DNA from 2 places in the Pseudomonas sp. HD57-3 genome. Region 1 is predicted to be linked to the other one. Evidence: riboswitches for the same ligand, from Rfam matches in the RefSeq annotation. Region 1 holds a riboswitch; the other holds the start of a gene.

What was found. A riboswitch is a leader RNA that binds a small molecule or an ion and turns the genes downstream of it on or off. The one in region 1 is predicted to bind cobalamin.
Region 2: it holds a riboswitch for cobalamin, as region 1 does, so the genes downstream of both, cobW (cobalamin biosynthesis protein CobW) here and cobO (cob(I)yrinic acid a,c-diamide adenosyltransferase) in region 1, are expected to answer to the same signal.

The regions. Positions count from the first base shown of each region.
Region 1 is NZ_CM148568.1:2,083,780-2,087,183, reverse strand. It holds gene AC0R79_RS09455 (cobyrinate a,c-diamide synthase) at 1-771, opposite strand, end outside; gene cobO (cob(I)yrinic acid a,c-diamide adenosyltransferase) at 768-1,379, opposite strand; cobalamin riboswitch at 1,461-1,686, opposite strand; gene AC0R79_RS09445 (hypothetical protein) at 1,853-2,437, shown strand; gene AC0R79_RS09440 (PQQ-dependent sugar dehydrogenase) at 2,503-3,404, shown strand, end outside.
Region 2 is NZ_CM148568.1:3,887,758-3,891,161, reverse strand. It holds gene AC0R79_RS17395 (CbtA family protein) at 1-40, opposite strand, end outside; gene AC0R79_RS17390 (CbtB domain-containing protein) at 52-249, opposite strand; cobalamin riboswitch at 372-593, opposite strand; cobalamin riboswitch at 1,304-1,513, shown strand; gene cobW (cobalamin biosynthesis protein CobW) at 1,613-2,686, shown strand; gene cobN (cobaltochelatase subunit CobN) at 2,690-3,404, shown strand, end outside.

The DNA of each region.
Region 1 (3,404 bases):
GAGACTGGCGCCGTAGGTAAAGGCGAAGGCTTCGTCGCGGGCGACGGCAATTCGCACGCCTTCGAGCAGCTTTTCGGTCTCAATGATTTCAGGCGCGGCGAATTCCACAGCCGGTGGCAGCGCTACCTCGCAAGTGCCGGCCAGTGCTTCGGCGGCGGCGTCGAGGCGCACATCGAGATCATTGAGTTCGCTGGCCTGCACCAGGCCGAGATGACGGCTCGGCAGTTCGATTCCGGTTTCCCGGGACAACGCGCCGTACCAGCGCAGGCCTTCGGTGAGGCTGCCCTCGAGCAATTGCGCATGGCGCACAGTGCCGACACGGTTGGCCAGCACGCCGGCGAACGGCAAGTCCGACTGATAGCGCGCCAGGCCCAGGGCCAAGGCGCCGAAGGTCTGGGCCATGGCCGTGCCGTCGATCACGCCGAGCACCGGCACGCCGAAATGCCGGGCCAGGTCGGCACTCGACGGCGTACCGTCAAACAAACCCATCACGCCTTCGATCAGGATCAGATCGGCTTCAGCGGCGGCTTCCCACAAAAGACGTCGACTTTCCTGCTCGCCGACCATCCACATGTCCAGTTGATAGACCGGCGCACCGCTGGCGCGCTCGAGGATCATCGGGTCGAGAAAGTCCGGACCGCACTTGAATACGCGAACCTTGCGCCCCTGATTGCGATGCAGACGGGCCAGCGCAGCGGTGACGGTGGTCTTGCCCTGACCGGAAGCCGGCGCGGCGATCAGTACCGCCGGGCAGTGACGTGGTTGATTCAAAGTTCGACGCCTTTCTGCGCTTTGATGCCGGCCTGGAAGGCGTGCTTGATCATGCCCATTTCGGTGACGGTGTCGCCCATCTCGATCATTTCCGGCTTGGCGGCGCGACCGGTAACGATCACATGCTGCATCGGCGGACGGGCCTGGAGATCGCTGAGTACCTGATCCAGATCGAGGTAACCGTGCTTGAGGGCGATGTTCAGTTCATCGAGCACCACCAGACCGATCGACGGATCACGCAGCAGCTCGCGAGATACTTCCCACGCTGCCTCGGCGGCGGCGATGTCGCGCTGGCGGTCCTGGGTTTCCCAGGTGAAGCCTTCGCCCATCACATGAAAGCGCACTTGCTCGGGGAAGCGACGGAAGAACAGCTCTTCGCCGGTGCTGTTGCGGCCCTTGATGAACTGCACCACGCCGCACTGCATGCCGTGGCCCATGGCGCGGGCGAGCATGCCGAACGCCGAGCTGCTTTTGCCTTTGCCGTTGCCGGTCAGCACCAGCACCAGGCCGCATTCGTCTGGCGAATTGGCGATGCGTTCGTCGATGACGGCTTTTTTGCGCTGCATGCGCGCAAGGTGGCGCTCGTCGCGTTCGGGGGAATCAGTCATGGGGGAGCTCTCCGTTGAGGCTGGATAACGGCGGGCAGGCACAAGAATAGACGGCAACAAGCCTGGCATCGCCCACCATGATGCCGCTGGATGGATCAGGCCGGTCTCCGGGCTCATGAGCGGCTTGCGCCTGGCTGCGCGCCTTCCCGCTTTTACGCAGTGGCATCAGACGCAGCTTTTACTCATTTACCGTTGCGGGGGCAGCGCCGGGATCGTGAGGGTTCATCGCTTGAAGACCCGCCTCACCGGCTTCCCTGTTTCACTCTGTCGACATGCGCCACAGAGCACCTGAAACAAGCCGCGAAGGTTAGAGGGTTGGGGGTGGAGCGTCAATTGAAGAGGGGCTTGTGCGGCGAATAACTGCCGCCGATCAATTAACTGACGCCAATCTTGTGCCACACTGTCAGCAGTGATATCAAAGAGCCATGCTTTTTGACTGCAGAGAGCACATCACAATAACAAGGGAGAGCACCATGCAAGGCATGATCATCAGCAATCCGCGGCTGGAATTCCTGCGCCCGGTGCTGGAACGCTGGTTTGACTGTATCGACCGCTACAACGCCGTGCGCGGCGACAATGACACGCCCTACTGGCACGACGAAAAAGCCAACCTCGGCCTGCTGTCGGCCGCTGCCTGGATGGCCGAACTGGTCACCCTGCGCGACACCGCCACCCGCAAACAAAACGAAGAAGGCGAGCGCAATGCCCGCGCCGACCTGTTTATCGCTGGCGCCGAGGATCGCGCCTTCATTCAGGCCACCCAACGCTGGCCACGCGTCACCAGCCTGAATCTGACGCAGGCCCTGGTAGATATCACCAGCGATGCCAAGCGCATCAGCTACGCCAGCGACCTGAAACTCGGCTGCCTGTTCGTCGCCCCGCAAAAAGCCCAGCACAGCGCCAGCCCGGAAGAGCTGCAGGACATGGTCGACGACCTGCAAAAGGAACACACCTGCGCCGTCGCCTGGTATTTTCCCTACGCCTATCGCAAATTGCGCAGCGAAGCCGGCAACTATCACCCCGGCATTGCCGTGCTGTTCAAGGAAGCCCGCGGCTGAGGGTTGAACCATCGGGCTTGTGCGCTTCTCTATGATTAAGAATGCATTCATAGGGAAGATCAGCAATGCGCAAGCCCCAGCTCGTTTTCGTCATCGTGATCGCCGGAGGGCTCGCCGCCTGTGGTGAATCCTCCAGCCTGCAAGTCTCCGACGGCACCGGCCCGTCACCCCGATTGCCCGAACCGAACAAGACCCTGATCCCGACGGTGAACATCGCCCCGGCCATCGGCTGGCCGGCCGGCGCGAAACCGACGGCAGCGGCAGGCACGCAGGTAGCAGCCTTTGCCGAGAATCTCGATCACCCGCGCTGGCTGTACGTATTGCCCAATGGCGACGTGCTGGTGGCGGAAACCAACGCCCCGCCCAAACCCGACGACAGCAAAGGCATTCGTGGCTGGGTGATGAAAAAAGTCATGGGCCGTGCCGGTGCCGGCGTTCCCAGCCCGAACCGCATCACCCTGCTGCGCGATGCCGATCATGACGGCGTGGCCGAGACCCGCACGGTGTTCCTGCAGAACCTCAACTCGCCGTTCGGCATGACCTTGGTCGGCAACGATCTGTACGTGGCCGATACCGATCGCCTGCTGCGCTTCAACTACGAGCCCGGCGCGACCGAAATCAAGAGCCAGCCAATCAAGGTCGTCGACCTGCCTGGCGGTACGCTCAACCACCACTGGACCAAAAACGTTATCGCCAGCAAAGACGGCAGCAAGCTGTACGTGACGGTCGGCTCGAACAGCAACGTCGGCGAAAATGGCCTCGATCAGGAAGAAGGCCGTGCGGCGATCTGGGAAGTGGATCGCGCCACCGGCAACCACCGGATCTTCGCATCGGGCATCCGCAACCCCAACGGCCTGGCCTGGGAGCCGCAAAGCGGTGCGCTGTGGACTGCCGTGAACGAGCGCGACGAAATCGGCAGCGATCTGGTGCCGGACTACATCACGTCGGTCAAGGACGGTGGCTTCTA
Region 2 (3,404 bases), 1.8 Mb from region 1:
GGCCGGTGAAACCTGCGGTCTGCGCAATACGCTTGATCATGTCGTCAGGTCTCAGTGGCACGGGAACGCGGCGCTGTGGCGGGTATCGTGCGCGGCGTTGTGCACCGCTTCGATGTGCGAGAAACCGGCGAAATACACGAGGCACGCACCGAGGATCGACGCGCAGACGGCGGCGGTCAGGCGTTGGCTCAGGGTGGTGGTGCTGGAGATCTTGTCCGAATTGCTGCCGGTGCTGCTGATGATCGACATGGCGCTTCCCTCTGGAGTGTCAGCGGGTGAATAGAGCGCATGAAAACCCCTGCGGCCGGGCACGCAGAGGTTCGAACAGCGCCCGCCCACCGCGGGTTTGTTATGTTCAGTGACGCAAGGATGCGCACTGTGTGTTGCGGGCCGGTCTCCGGGCTCACGAGGGGTTGGCGTCTGGCCGACCTGCAAGCGTCACCTTCCCATGCCTGTGGGCACAGTGGATCTGACGCTTCGCTCGCTTACCGTTGCGGGGGCAGCACCGGACTGACATGGCTTTAGAGTAAAGCACATGATTCACCGGTTTCCCGTTTCACCCTGTGAAGGGCACCCGTAACAAGTTGTGTAGGAGACCATGAGGGGGGATTTGAGTCAATTGGGAACGGGATTTGGGGGCATATCCGTTGCTTCGGGTGCTGCCGCTGGCGGTTTCGCTCTTACAGCGAGTCACTTTTGGCAGACGCCCCAAAAGTAACCAAAAAGTCTACGCCCCGGCGTACGGCACTTCGCTTAGGCTCAGTGTTCCCTCGCTACGGTGTCCATCAGGGGGCATCGCCTACGGTTTGCTTCGCTGCACCTCCTCTCGATGTGTTCGACTTCGTCGAACGGCGCTACGCGCCTACCCCCTGATGGACACCTCCGCTCGGCCTGCCGAAGGGGCAAAAAATCAAAAGCCACATCAAAAGCCAGATCAAGAGCCCTTAAACACTCAACACGATGAGCGTTAGCTCAAGTACCGCTTTTGATCGCAAAGTCCGTCGGCAGGCTGAGTGGAGGGATTGATCCGGGGGTGGGAGCGCAGCGACCGTGCGGCGCAGCCGCATGCATCGAGAGGAGGTGCAGCGGAGCAAACCGTAGGCGATGCCCCCGGATCAATCCCGGAGCGAAGGAACCCCGAGCCTCAGCGAGGGGCCGTACGTCAGGGCGCAGACCTTTTGGTTACTTTTGGGGCGTTTGCCAAAAGTGACCCGCCGTAAGGGCGGAACCCTAAGAAGCCGTTACCGCAGCAACGGATATGCCCACAAAACCAACCTCCCATTGACCCATCCCCACACCCTGCGTAGCCTTGCGCTTTCGAGGTTCTTCGGCCCACGCCGAAGCTAAGAAGGGAACGCGGTCCAAGCCGCGGCTGCCCCCGCAACTGTGAACGGTGCTGTTCGCTGCCACGCCACTGCCAACTCAATCCAGAGCCAGCGGGAAGGCGCAGTGAATACCGGGCGAAGGCCCGAACACCGTCAGCCAGGAGACCTGCCTCGTCACAGATTCTCACTTTCAACCGGGCGGGGTGATCCGGTGGCGAACTCTCCAGGCACGCACCCGCGTTGCCGGTCTCGTCCCGTATGCCCGCCACCTTGCCAAAGGGCATCCGATGAAAACACTGGCCAAACTCCCCGTCACCATCGTCACCGGCTTCCTCGGCTCGGGCAAAACCACCTTGCTGCGGCACATGCTCGACAACGCCCAGGGCCGCCGCATCGCGGTGATCGTCAACGAGTTCGGCGAGCTGGGTATCGACGGTGAAATCCTCAAGCAATGCACCATCGGCTGCACCGAAGAAGAAGCCACCGGCCGCGTCTACGAACTGGCCAACGGCTGCCTGTGCTGCACCGTTCAGGAAGAGTTCTTCCCGGTGATGCGTGAACTGGTGGCCCGTCGCGGCGACCTCGACCACATCCTGATCGAAACCTCGGGCCTGGCCCTGCCGAAGCCGCTGGTGCAAGCCTTCCAGTGGCCGGAAATCCGCAGCGCCTGCACCGTTGACGCGGTCATTACTGTGGTCGACAGCCCGGCCGTGGCTGCCGGCACCTTCGCCGCGTTCCCGGATCAGGTCGATGCCCAGCGCAAACTCGATCCGAACCTGGACCACGAATCGCCGCTGCACGAGCTGTTCGCCGACCAACTGGCCAGCGCCGACCTGGTGATCCTCAACAAGGCTGACCAGACCAGCCCTGAAGACCTCGCGCGCGTTCGTCTGGAAGTCGCCGAAGAACTGCCGCCAGCGGTGAAAATCATCGAAGCCAGCAACGGTCGTCTGCCGCTGGACGTGCTGATCGGCCTCGGTGCCGGTTCCGAAGAACACATCGACAGCCGCCACAGCCATCACGATCACCACCACGGTGAAGGCGATGACGATCACGACGACCACGATCACGACGCCTTCGACTCGATCTCCATCGAACTGCCGCAAGCTGACGAAAGCCTGTTGCTCGATGCGCTGACGCAACTGGTGGTTCAGCACGGCATCCTGCGGGTCAAAGGCTTCGCGGCGATCCCGAACAAGCCGATGCGTCTGCTGATTCAGGGCGTCGGTACGCGTTTCGACAAGCACTTCGACCGTCAGTGGGGCGCCGATGAGGTGCGCGTGACGCGTCTGGTGTTGATCGGTCAGGAGCTGGACGCAGCCCAGCTCGAAGCGCAACTGCGCGCCGCGCTCAGCGTTTAAGCCATGCACCTGCTCAGGACCCAGCCCGGCGGTTTCGTGTCGGATGACAACATTGCCGACCTTGGACAAACCCCCGCCGAGCTGGTGATCCTGTGCAGCGGCGATTCCAGCCTTGCGCTGCTCGCCGAAGCGGCGCAGCAACTGCCCGAGGATTACCCGAGCGTGCGGCTGGCCAACCCGATGCAGGTGCAGAACCATGCGTCGGTCGACCTGTACGTCGATGAAGTGCTGCGCCACGCCAAGGTCATTCTGATTTCGCTGCACGGCGGCATCGCTTATTGGCGTTATGGCGTCGAGCGGCTGGTCGAGTTGTCCGAGCGTGGCGTGCAGGTGATTCTGGTGCCGGGCGATGACCGGCCCGACCCGGAACTCAGTGACTTGAGCACGGTCGGCGCCGAGGATCGCGACCGGCTCTGGCAGTTCCTGCGTCAGGGCGGCATGGGCAATGCGCTGGACTTTTTCCGTTGCCTGGCCAATCGCTGGCTGGCGCGGGATTACGTGTGGGGCGAGCCGCAAACGCTGCCACGCACGGCGATTTACCACCCGAACAAAAACACCGCCGCACTGAGTGACTGGCAAGCCGATTGGCTACCTGGTCAACCGGTGGCGGCGGTGTTGTTTTATCGCTCGCATTTGCAAGCGGCCAATACGGCGTTTATCGACGTGTTCTGCCAACGGCTTCAGGCGGCCGGACTCAATCCGCTGCCGATCGCCGTGG